Regions from separate parts of the Anaerobutyricum hallii genome, predicted to be linked through region 3. Evidence: predicted binding sites of a transcription regulator. Region 3 holds the regulator's gene; each other region holds the start of a gene.
The links. Region 3 encodes HrcA, which represses chaperone genes, less so after heat shock. Its sites were predicted from a motif close to TGTTAGCACTCNNNNNNNNNGAGTGCTAACA; they were not measured.
Positions count from the first base shown of each region.

Region 1: htpG (molecular chaperone HtpG) is a predicted target of HrcA. The motif match lies at 1,817-1,847, and genes of this name have one in related genera.
Region 2: EHLA_RS09525 (co-chaperone GroES) is a predicted target of HrcA. The motif match lies at 2,053-2,083, and genes of this name have one in related genera.

Region 1 is NZ_LT907978.1:2,746,898-2,751,199, forward strand. Features, by position in the region: gene EHLA_RS12450 (nitrite/sulfite reductase) at 39-1,631, opposite strand; gene htpG (molecular chaperone HtpG) at 1,955-3,928, shown strand; gene EHLA_RS12460 (GTP pyrophosphokinase) at 4,159-4,302, shown strand, end outside.
Region 2 is NZ_LT907978.1:2,085,788-2,090,089, forward strand. Features, by position in the region: gene groL (chaperonin GroEL) at 9-1,631, opposite strand; gene EHLA_RS09525 (co-chaperone GroES) at 1,721-1,993, opposite strand; gene EHLA_RS09530 (hypothetical protein) at 2,185-2,541, opposite strand; gene EHLA_RS09535 (BlaI/MecI/CopY family transcriptional regulator) at 2,763-3,146, opposite strand; gene EHLA_RS09540 (DMT family transporter) at 3,460-4,302, opposite strand, start outside.
Region 3 is NZ_LT907978.1:1,974,182-1,978,483, forward strand. Features, by position in the region: gene dnaK (molecular chaperone DnaK) at 1-667, opposite strand, end outside; gene grpE (nucleotide exchange factor GrpE) at 715-1,314, opposite strand; gene hrcA (heat-inducible transcriptional repressor HrcA) at 1,330-2,379, opposite strand; gene hemW (radical SAM family heme chaperone HemW) at 2,506-3,696, opposite strand; gene rpsT (30S ribosomal protein S20) at 3,899-4,162, shown strand.

The DNA of each region.
Region 1 (4,302 bases), 770 kb from region 3:
ATATGTAATTTATAGTATTGTTGATTTTTTACTATAAATTACTGCAAATATGTTGCGGCAATTTCTTTTAATACATCCTGATTGTTCTCGTACCATTGTTCATAGCTAAGCTTTTTCTCGGAAATAACTTTGCCCAGTTCAATAAAGAACTTTGGAATATCTGTAGCAAGCATAATACCCCACTCGTCTCCAAATCTTTCTTCTCCCTGTGCATCCTGTCCGTTCACATAAAATGCGAATGCTGGCTCTGCTTTTCCATTCACACTTTTTGATGCGCCACGAAAGCCCAGTTTTCCGATCTGGTGCGTTCCACAAGAAGATGGGCAGCCGGATATATGGATTCTTGGCAGTACGCCATCTGCAAAGTGATATGGCTCTACCGCTTCTACTATGCTTACAAGTAAGCCCTGGGAATCTCTTAAGCCGATCTGGCAGACGGTACTTCCGATACAGGATACCGAAGTTTCAAACAGATTCTTCGCACCATCTGCTGTTATCTTATGTATTCTTTCTGCCTGCTCTTCCTCTAGATTAATAATATATAAGGTCTCATCGGGTGCGACACGAACTTCTGCATTCGCTACATCTTTAATTACGGCATAGATTTCCCAAAACTTCTGTGCCGGAACCATTCCACCGATTGGATGATAGGCAACTGCATAACGTCCTGCTTGTTTCTGTGCGATCACACGCTCTGATGCGCTTTCTGTCTGCGGATAGGCTATTACATTTTTATTGTCATTGCCTGCTTCTTTGGCATCGTCTCCTTGCTTTGACAGTACCTGCGTTTCTTTTATAAGAAGAGCGTCTTTTACCTCTGCTTTTACTTCCATAAGCTTTTCCTGATAGGCTTTTTTATAGCCTTCTATGCCTAATGTTTCCTGCATATATCTTGTTCTTGACTTTGCACGGCTTTCATAATTACCGTAAGTTGTAAACGTACGGACCATCGCCTCTACATAATAAAGAACTTCTTCCGGTTTCACATCTTCTGCTACTTTTACCCCCATCTTGTAGTTATTTCCAAGCCCACCGGCACTATATACATCAAAGCGACCGTTTTCCTTTGCCACAAAGCCAAGATCACGGAATGTCGCATGGGTTACATTTGCCGGAGAATTTGAAAATCCTACCTTTAACTTTCTCGGAAGCTTGACTGTTTTAATGATTCCCATCAGATAGTCTCCGGCTCTTTCCGCATAAGGAAGCACATCAAAATACTCGCCCTGTTCTACACCGGATAGCGGGGATACCGTTACATTTCTTGGGAAATCTCCGCCACCACCACGGGTAACGATGCCGACTTCCATCGCCTGTTCCATAATGTCACAGACTGCCTTCATGCCAAGATCATGGAACTGCACAGTCTGACAGGTCGTAAGATGCACTCTTCTAACATCATAAGCAGCAATCGCATCAACTAAAAACTTTAACTTCTCCTTTGTAATTCTTCCGCCCGGCATACGAAGACGAAGCATACTCGCCTCTGCGCCCCTTTGTGCGTAACTGCCAAATCCACCGGAAAAGCCTTTATAATCCTTTACGCTGACTTCCTTCGCATAAAACTTCTCTGTCATCTCTCTAAAATCTTTTAAGTCTTCCTTAAATTCTGTCATTAAACTCTGATTCATTCCTCTTCTCGCTTTCTATTTAAATATTATTTTAAGTATTATCTTAAGTATTGTTACTAGTGGATAAATTATAACACGCTGCAATATAAATTTCCAATAGTACATCTAAAACCATGGAGGAAAAGTATGTAAAGCTATGGCAGATATGTTACAAACAGGAGCGTAATGATATAAAACCGCAGAGTTGTTAGCACTCTTTTTAGTTGAGTGCTAATTTTTCCTTGACATTCCTGTTTCGTGGTATTAGTATAAGAATGGTATTGATAAAAATACAAAGACGATGTTTTAATTTTATATAATTAATTTTTAAGGAGATGTTTATTATGGCTAAACAGGGAAGTTTATCAATTAACAGTGAAAATATTTTTCCTATTATAAAGAAGTGGCTCTATTCTGACCACGATATTTTTATCCGTGAATTAGTGAGTAACGGATGTGATGCGGTTACGAAGCTTAAGAAGCTTGCTGTTATGGGTGAGTTTGAAGAGGCGGATGATGAGAAGTATAAGGTAGAGGTTCGTATTAATCCTACCGATAAGACGCTTACTTTTATCGATAATGGTATCGGTATGACAGAAGAGGAAGTCGATGAATACATTAACCAGATTGCTTTTTCCGGTGCTGCTGCTTTTATGGAACAGTATAAAGATAAGGCGAGCGATGAGCAGATTATCGGTCACTTCGGTCTTGGTTTCTACTCTGCATTTATGGTTGCTGATAAGGTTACTATCGATACTCTTTCTTATAAAGAAGGTGCTGCACCGGTTCACTGGGAATGTGACGGCGGCACAGAGTTTGATATGGAAGAGGGCGACAAGACAGAACGTGGTACCGTAATCACACTGTATCTGAATGATGACAGTTATGAATTCTGTAACGAGTTCCGTTGCCGTGAAGTTCTTGATAAGTACTGCTCTTTCATGCCAGTTGAGATTTACTTTGTTAATGAGGAAGAAGAAGAGAAGAAGGCAGAGGAAGCTGCGAAGAAGTCCGCTGAAGAAAAGGTTATCGATGTAGAAGCAAAAGATGCGGATTCTAAAGATGCTGACCCCGAAGAAGACGGTGATTCCGAAGTAACTCTTGAGGAAGACGAGGAAGAGGATACTCCTAAGCCAATCAACCAGATTCATCCATTATGGACTAAACATCCTAATGACTGTACCGATGAAGAATATAAAGAATTTTATCGTGATGTTTTCCACGATTATAAGGAGCCTTTATTCTGGATTCATCTGAATATGGACTATCCATTTAACTTAAAAGGTATTCTTTATTTCCCTAAGATCAATACAAAGTATGATACGATCGAGGGAAAAATCAAGTTATATAACAATCAGGTATTTATCGCAGATAACATTAAGGAAGTAATTCCTGAGTACCTCTTATTATTAAAAGGATGTATTGACTGTCCTGACCTTCCACTGAATGTATCAAGAAGTGCATTACAGAATGACGGATTTGTTAAGAAGATTTCTAATTATATTACAAAGAAAGTGGCAGAAAAGCTTTCCGGTATGTGTAAGACAGACCGTGAGAATTATGAGAAATACTGGGATGATATCAGCCCATTCATTAAGTTTGGTTGCATCCGTGATGAGAAGTTCAATGATAAGATGAAGGATTACATCATCTTTAAGAACATGGAAGGCAAATATGTTACTCTTCCAGACTATCTTGAAGCTGGTAAAGAAAAATACGAGAATAACGTCTTCTATATCACAGATGAGGTTGCACAGTCTCAGTACATTAATATGTTTAAAGAGCAGGAAATGGATGCTATTTATCTGACTCACCAGATTGATACAACATTTATCACTCATTTAGAGCAGAGAAATCCTGAAGTGAAATTCCTCCGTATCGACTCTGAACTTACGGATAACTTCAAGGAAGCCATCGATGAGAATGAAGAAAAAGAACTTACTGAAAAGCTTTCTGAGAAGTTTAAAAAGGCAACCGGTGTTGAAAACCTGATTGTAAAAGTTGAAAAACTGAAAAATGCGGACACACCTTCCATGATCACTGTTTCCGAGCAGACAAGACGTATGTCTGAAATGATGGAAATGTACGGAATGAGCAATAGTTCTACCGGACTTGGTGCCGAAGGCGAGACTCTTGTTCTTAACATGAACAATGACCTTGTACAGTATGTTTTAAATAATGATGAAAGCGAAAATACTACAACGATCTGCCAGCAGCTTTATGACCTTGCCCGCCTGGCAAACCATCCATTAAAGCCGGAAGAAATGACTGCGTTCGTAGCACGTTCCAATAAGATACTTGCCATTTTAACAAAATAATACTTTTTTGCCTTTTGTTTTCATTGATAAGCAAACCAATCTTCTTATCTATATTTATATATATCTTTATATATTTTTTTACATTTATTTTACGTTTATTTCTCTAAAGTTTGCTAGAGAAATAAAGTCAGATGGCGTATACTAAAAGTGTATGTGTAGTGACAAGTCTTCTGCACATACACTTTATGTACAATATATCTTATATAAAAGAAAAGAAGGAAGGAGATTCATTGAAAAGAAGGAAGGTAAAATCTATAAAACAACTGGGGAATACGGGTACACAGTTAGAAAAAGAAGTCGCTGCGATGGAAGAATCTATGAAGCAGCATAACATAGATGAAAATTGTCAGAAACTTATTGATGGGCTGATGCCG
Region 2 (4,302 bases), 110 kb from region 3:
GATATTGATTACATCATTCCCATTCCGCCTGCTGGCATTGCTGGAGCTGGTGCATCTTCTTTAATGTCTGCTACTACAGATTCTGTTGTCAGTAAAGTAGAAGCTACGCTTGTTGCGTTCTGTAATGCACTTCTTGTTACCTTTGCAGGATCAATGATTCCAGATTCAACCATATTTACATATGTTTCTGTTAATGCATCAAATCCCATTCCTACTTCGCTTTCTGCTACTTTGTTAATGATAACAGATCCTTCAAGCCCTGCATTCGCTGCAATGTGATATAAAGGAGCTTCTAACGCTTTCAGCACGATTTCGGCACCTGTCTTTTCATCACCAGAAAGTTCTTTAGCCATTTCTTTCACTGCTTTTGCTGCATGGATGTAAGCAGATCCACCACCTGCGATGATACCTTCTTCCACTGCTGCTCTTGTTGCTGCTAAAGCATCTTCCAGACGAAGTTTTGCTTCTTTCATTTCTGTTTCTGTTGCGGCACCAACACGAATAACTGCAACACCACCAGATAATTTAGCTAATCTTTCCTGTAATTTTTCTTTATCAAACTCAGATGTTGTCTCTTCAATCTGGGACTTAATCTGACCTACTCTTGCTTTGATCGCATCTTTATCTCCAGCACCATCAACGATTACTGTATTCTCTTTTTCAACTTTAACAGATTTTGCACGACCAAGCATATCAATTGTTGCATCTTTCAGTTCGATACCAACTTCTTCAGAAACAACTGTACCACCTGTTAAGATAGCGATATCTTCAAGCATTGCTTTTCTTCTGTCACCATATCCAGGAGCTTTCACACCAACAACAGAGAATGTTCCTCTTAATTTGTTAACGATTAATGTTGTTAATGCTTCTCCTTCAATATCCTCAGCGATAATTAATAATTTAGAACCGCTCTGTACAATCTGCTCTAATAATGGAAGGATTTCCTGAATATTAGCAATCTTCTTATCTGTAATCAGAATATATGGATCATCTAATTCTGCAACCATTTTTTCCATGTCTGTTGCCATATAAGCTGAAATATATCCACGATCGAACTGCATACCTTCTACAAGGTCAAGTTCTGTTTTCATTGTCTTAGACTCTTCGATCGTAATAACGCCATCCTGAGAAACTTTCTCCATAGCGTCTGCTACTAACTGGCCAACTTCTTCATCAGCGGCAGAGATTGATGCAACTTTGGCAATCTGTTCTTTGCCTCCAACCTGCTCGCTCATCTTTTCGATAGCTTCTACTGCTGCATTTGTTGCTTTCTTCATACCTTTTCTTAAGATAATAGGATTTGCACCTGCTGCTAAGTTCTTCATACCTGCATTGATCATTGCCTGTGCTAAAACAGTAGCTGTTGTAGTACCGTCACCTGCAACATCGTTTGTCTTTGTTGCAACTTCTTTTACAATCTGAGCACCCATATTTTCAAATGCATCTTCTAATTCAATATCTTTTGCGATCGTAACACCATCATTTGTAATTAAAGGAGCGCCAAAGCTCTTATCAAGAACTACGTTACGTCCTTTTGGTCCAAGTGTTACTCTTACAGTATCTGCTAACTGGTTTACGCCTGCTTCTAATGCTTTTCTGGCTTCTACGCCATATTTAATCTCTTTAGCCATAATAAAGATTCCTCCTGTTATATAAAATATATTAACCAAAAATTATGGATGATTATCTGATATAAATCAAAATAAATATATGTTACCTATTATTCTACGATTGCAAGAATATCACTCTGTTTTACGATGATATATTCTTCCTCTTCCATTTTAACATTCGTTCCTGCATATTTAGAATAAATTACTTTCTGTCCAACGGTTACTTCCATCTTAACATCATCTGTTCCAGGACCTACAGCTACTACTTCTGCTTCCTGTGGTTTTTCCTGTGCGGAGCTAGTAAGAATAATACCAGTCTTTGTTTTTGTTTCTGCCTCCAGCTGTTTTAATACAACTCTGTCTGCTAATGGTACTAACTTCATAATATAATGCCTCCTAATTAAAATTAATTGTAAATCTGTTATCTTTCTTATTTTTATATTGTTAGCACTCATTACGTTTGAGTGCTAATCGCTAATACCTATAATATGTTTTTTCTTTTATAATTGCAAGTTTAAAAATTCTTTATTTCTTGGTAATTTGTTTTATATCTATATTTATCTCTTTTTTCCTCTTATTTTCTGATTATATCTCTTTTTTCTTTAGTTTTTCTCTTTTCAGTATGTTTCTTCTCAAGATTCTTCATTCGAAACCGCCCATTTTCATAAATACCGGTAATCTGCTTATATCCTCTTTTTGTTTTTATAATGTCTCCCACCTTAGCATCTGGAGGTAATTGAAACTTTCCGTACACTCTTCGAATTCTGTTTCGGTTCTTTTTTCTCCCATATATCTTATGCGGAACACTATACATTCTTTCCATAGCCAAAGGAGGCTCCTCTCCTTTTCTATCATATTCCTCTGCATTCACTACCATGGAACACAATAGAATTCCTATAAGTACTCCAAACCCCAGTATTCTTATCTTCATCGTTCTCCTCCCCAGCGCAATCAAGTCATTCCATCATCGCAATTATCTCAATGATCTCAATCATCTGTACCTTATTTTACTTTATATATAGACGCAGTTTTTATATAAAATGTTTCATCTTTTTGTAAAAAAGAAAAAGTGCACTATCTATATAGCACACTTTATCATTTCTTTTATTTAATTACAAACTGTTATCTTTCTTCGTTTTTTCTATTATAACTTCAGGAATCACTCTTTATCGCTTTAATCTGTGAGAGCAGTTCCTGCTCATCCACATCCGTAATCGCATCATCACCCGTCAGCGCCGCAATAAAATGGCTGATCTTTCCATCGTATGACTCTTTAAGAATCGCCCTTGCTTTATTCTGCTTAAACTGCGCCTTTGTTATCTTCATCTGATAACAGGTCTTTGTTCCTTCTTTTTCTTTCTTTAACAGTCCCTTTTCAATGAGACGGCTTAAAAAAGTATTCAATGTCTGTTTCTTCCAGTTTTTATCCAGATTCTCATTAAAATACTTCATCAATTCCCCAAAAGTATACTTATCCCCCATTCCCCAGAAATACTCCATTATCTCGTATTCTGTTTTACTCAAGTGACTACTCATATACTTCATCCTCCTGTGTACTTGCTTTGCATTTTATAATATATAGACTATACTATGGCTTAATTATTTTTGCAAGCACTTTCTATATTTCTTTCATTGACATTAGTTAGGGTTAAAAGGTATCTTGACATTTTTTTTAATATATTATACTGTACTCTCAGATTTTTTTGATTTTTATTTATAATAAACGAAAGGATTTTTTATGAAAAAAATAGGTCGTTACCATAATGATTACAGTCCAAGATATACAGAAGCATTTGATATTTACGAGAAAGCAAAAAATCATGTAAAAGCTCAAAAAAAGAAAGAAAGATTACGCTCTCTTTCGATTATTGAACAAGAACATGGCAACAGAAGCTGCGATGATAATTCCGTATCCGACAAAGCTCCACAAATCAGGAATCTGTCTAAGGAACAGAAAACCAAGGATTGTGGAGAAAATAATCTGTGAATAATCATAGATTGAAATCTCGCCTGCCGGTGCGCAGGTATATGCTGCAGTAATAGTAAACTGTCCTCCACTTGCAAATAATCCGGCAAGGAGCAGACAGCCAAACTGAGCAAGTGTCATTGGATGAAAGTCAAATATAAGATATGGCAATGTCACTATACAGGAGAATGCGGAGAAAAAGAGGACGATAAACGGACCTTTCACACCGTTTGTTCCAAGGATTCGAACATACGTATATGCGATTCCTGCTCCCATTCCACCAAGAAGTCCAATAAAAGCCGGGAGTGCAGTTACTGAGGCAAAACCTGGTTTAATAACAAATAAACTTCCGATAAAAGCGATACATACACAACTTGCCGCAAATGGATGTATTTTTTCTTTTAAAAGCAGAAATGAAAACAAAATGGCAAAGAACGGAGATAGTTTATTTAAAATAGATGCATCTGCAAGCATCAGATGATCGATCGCATAGTAATTACATAAAATACCAAGCGTACCACAGATTGAACGCATCAACAGATTTTTAAGCTGTCCTTTTGGTATATGCACTGGTGTATGCGATTTTTTCAAAGCAATAAGCGCAAAAAATACTGCAACAAAATTACGGAAAAAGCTTTTCTCAATAGACGGCAGATCTCCGGCAAGCCGAACCATCATATTCATAAGTGCAAAGAAAAAAGCTGACGTAATAATCAAGATAATCCC
Region 3 (4,302 bases):
AATCTACACCTTCTTTTGTCTTGAAATCCTCTAACATATACTGTGTGATTACATTATCAAAATCATCTCCACCTAAACGGTTATCTCCGGCTGTAGATAATACTTCGATAACACCATCACCGATCTCAATGATAGATACATCAAATGTACCACCACCTAAGTCATATACCATGATCTTCTGCTCATTCTCGTTATCAAGGCCATAAGAAAGAGCTGCTGCTGTAGGCTCGTTAATGATACGCTTTACATCAAGGCCTGCAATCTTACCTGCATCTTTTGTTGCCTGTCTCTGAGCATCGTTGAAGTATGCAGGAACAGTGATAACTGCTTCTGTTACCTTTTCTCCTAAGTAATTCTCTGCATCAGATTTTAACTTCTGTAAAATCATTGCGGAAATCTCCTGTGGAGAATACTTTTTATCATCAATTGTTACTTTATAATCTGTACCCATTTCACGTTTGATTGATGAAATAGTCTTGTCAGCATTTGTTACTGCCTGACGCTTTGCCGGCTCACCGACAACTCTTTCACCAGTTTTTGTGAAAGCTACTACGGAAGGAGTTGTTCTCATTCCTTCTGCATTTGTGATAACAACAGGTTTTCCACCTTCCATTACTGCTACACATGAGTTTGTTGTACCTAAATCAATACCGATTATTTTACCCATAATTATTTCCTCCTGTATTCTGTCAAATTCATATATCTAAAATATGACTAATTAACTACTTTTACCATGCTGTGACGAAGAACTCCATCTTTGTACATATATCCTTTCTGGAACTCTTCAGATACAAGGTTCTCACCCATCTCTTCATTCTCTTCATGCATAACTGCATTATGAAAATCTGGATTAAATTCCTTTCCTACAGCATCCATCGGTTTTACACCGATTTCTTCAAGTACGGTAATCATCTGCTGATAAATCTTGATAAATCCCTGAGCAAATGCCCCTTCCTTCTCTTCTTCTGAAAGAGCATCCAAACCTCTTTCAAAATTATCAACAACCGGAAGTAACTTTGCAAGAACCTCTTTCGCTCCTACATCATACATATGGCTCTGCTCTTTTGCATTTCTCTTTCTGGCATTCTCAAATTCTGCCATCAGACGCTGATATTTATCTGTCATCTCTGCTGCCTTTTCTTCACTCTTTTTTAATTCAATTTCAAGAGCGGCTGCAGACTTCTTTTTCTTTTTCGTCTTGGTTTCTTTTGTCTCTTTGGCTTCCGTTCCGTCCTCCGTCGTTGTTTCTTCCGGAGTCTCTCCCTTCGCCTCTTCTACGATACTTTCGTCGGATACTTTTTTTTCTTCTTCCACTTAAGTACCACCTTTCTATGATTTATTATTAAAAATCTCATCTAAATCATCGGTTAGATTTCTGAGAGTATTTACAACCTTTCGGTAATCCATTCGTTTCGGTCCGATAATTCCGACCGTTCCTGTTCCGCCTTCCTTCAATTCATAAGTGGCAGTTACGATACTGCAATCCCTTAAAGACTGTACCTGCGTCTCGTTACCGATATAAACCTGTATGCCATGTTTTTCTTCCTGATTCACTGTATCATCCACAAGCTTTACAAGCTGCTTCTTCTCCACTAATGTATCAAGAAGTGCTGTTGTATGCTCAGGATTAACAAGCTCAGGATACTTAAGCATATTCGTTGCTCCGCTGGTATAAATCTCCATGTTGTCTGCTTCGTGAATTGCCTCTACAATTCCACTGAAAACTCCTTCTAAAATATCTGCATGCATCCCTGCCTGCACCTTCATCATATGAACTAACTCGATATTAATATCATTCAGTGTCAGTCCTTGAAGAAAAGAGTTCAACAAAATATTAAGTTTTAAAATCTCGTCATTTCCAAGTGGTTCATCCATATTCATGAGTACGTTCTTTACCGTATCATTCCCAACTACGATTACTACCAAAAGCCTCTGTGTATCCACCATAGAAAGCTGAATAAACTTAAGCTTCGATTCCTTAATCTGTGGTGTGGAAATCAATGTAGCGTAGTTCGTGTTCGCTGCAAGTAAATCTGCAACGTTCTTCAGAACCTCTTCCATGCGATCCATCTTATTAATCAGATCCTGATGTTCCTTCTCCCTCTCGGTTTCCCTGATTCGAATCTCATCATTCTCTTCCATCAGACAGTTCACATAATAACGATATCCTAAATCTGAAGGAATCCTTCCGGCAGAAGTATGTGGCTGGAGGATATATCCAAGTTCTTCGAGATCCGCCATCTCATTACGAATCGTTGCTGAACTCAAATGTAAATCAGAATCTTTGGCAATCGTTCTGCTTCCTACCGGATCTCCGGTCTCTAAGTAAGTAGAAATAATTGCTTTTAAAATTTTCATCTTACGTTCATCCAGTTCCATCTCTTACTCCCTTCCTTCTTAGTTATTAGCACTCATCATTATCGAGTGCTAATATCTACATTCATTAAGTTATCACTATCTGCAATCCTTGTCAAGTATATTTTCGATTTTTTTCTTAAAATCTTTTTACAACATAAAATCACAGAAAATATAATCGCTCACATCGATTCCTGCATCTGTAAGACGAAGCATTTCCCCATTTTTTATCCATTCAAGCAGATCAATCTTTTCATATTTAGATATCACTTCTCCGTACACGTCCATGATATTTTTATGAAAACACTCCCTGAACTCTTTTTTAGAAATGCCAGCTCGTTTGCGCAGCCCTAAAAACATAAATTCTTCTATTTTATCTTTTTGGCTTAATACAGTATAATCTTCCCTCATCATAAAAGGAACATACGGCTCTTTTTTATAATGTTCCAAGTTTCTCTCATTTGAAAAACGAGTTCCTTCAAAATAAGAAGATGCGCCAAGCCCAAAGCCAATATATGGAACCCCGCTCCAATATCCAAGATTATGAATACATTCCTTTCCTTTTAATGCATAATTAGAAATTTCATATCTGTCATATCCGTTTTCTGCAAGAATCTCCTTTGTAAACTGATACATTTCGCGGTCTGCTTCTTCATTCGGAATCTTTTTATGAATCTCTTCTGATTCGTAAAAAGGGGTTCCTTCTTCTAAAATAAGACTGTATGCAGAAATATGCTCCGGTCGCAATGCCATTACTTTTTCAAGCGTTTTCTTATAGATACTCATCGTCTGGCCCGGAAGACCACTCATCAGATCAATATTAATATTTTCAAATCCAGCCTTTCTAGCCAGCTCATAATTTTTCAAAAACTCTTCCCATGTATGAATTCTTCCTAATAAATACAGGCAGGAATTATCTGCACTTTGCAATCCCATACTCAGACGGTTTATACCAGCATCTTTATATGCAGAAAGATTTTTCTTTGTAAGAGTTCCCGGATTCGCCTCCATTGTAATCTCTGCTTCCTCTTTTATAAGAAAATATTTCTGAACCACCTGCATAATATTCTTTATCTGATTGCCAGAAAGAAGAGATGGGGTACCTCCTCCTATAAAAATACTTCTTACCTGATAAGTATCTTTATTATTTAAAATATCATTTAAAACTATACCTGTCTTCTCTATCTCTTTTACCAAACATCGAACATACTCTTCCCTGTCTTCTGCACTTGAAGGAAAAGAAAGAAAATCACAGTAGTTACACTTCTTTATACAAAATGGAATATGGATATATAATTCCAAGTCTTTTCGATTCTCACATATCTCACACATTGCACCCATAAATGATCCTTTCCTTTTAAATTTAAAAACGTTATCTCAGTATAACATATTTCAAAAAAAAATTCATTTTACGCTTGACAAACTGCTCGAAAATCAATAGAATATAGAAGTATGTTTACATTAGATTGTCCGTGTCCGAAATAATGCAAAACAATATAAACATAATAATAATTATAAGTAATAATATTTGGAGGTGTACAGATTGGCTAACATCAAATCTGCAAAAAAAAGAATTTTAGTTATCGAAACAAAGACATTAAGGAACAAATCTATTAAATCTAAAGTAAAAACTTGTATTAAGAACGTAGAAGTTGCTGTAGCAAAAGGTGACAAAGAAGCTGCACAGGCTGCTTTAACAGTTGCTATTTCTGAAATCAACAAAGCTACTTCTAAAGGAATTTTCCACAAGAATACAGCAGCAAGAAAAGTTTCCCGTCTTACAAAAGCGGTTAACGGAATTGCTTAATTAAAATAAAACATTTATCTCCGAAAAGAGCGGCTGCTTTTCGGAGATTTTTTTATCTCAGTCGAGAAGACTCCCACCTCTTTCAGGTGGTGAGTGACGGCTGCTCGACTTGAATTTATCTTGTTATTTTGCCAAATTGT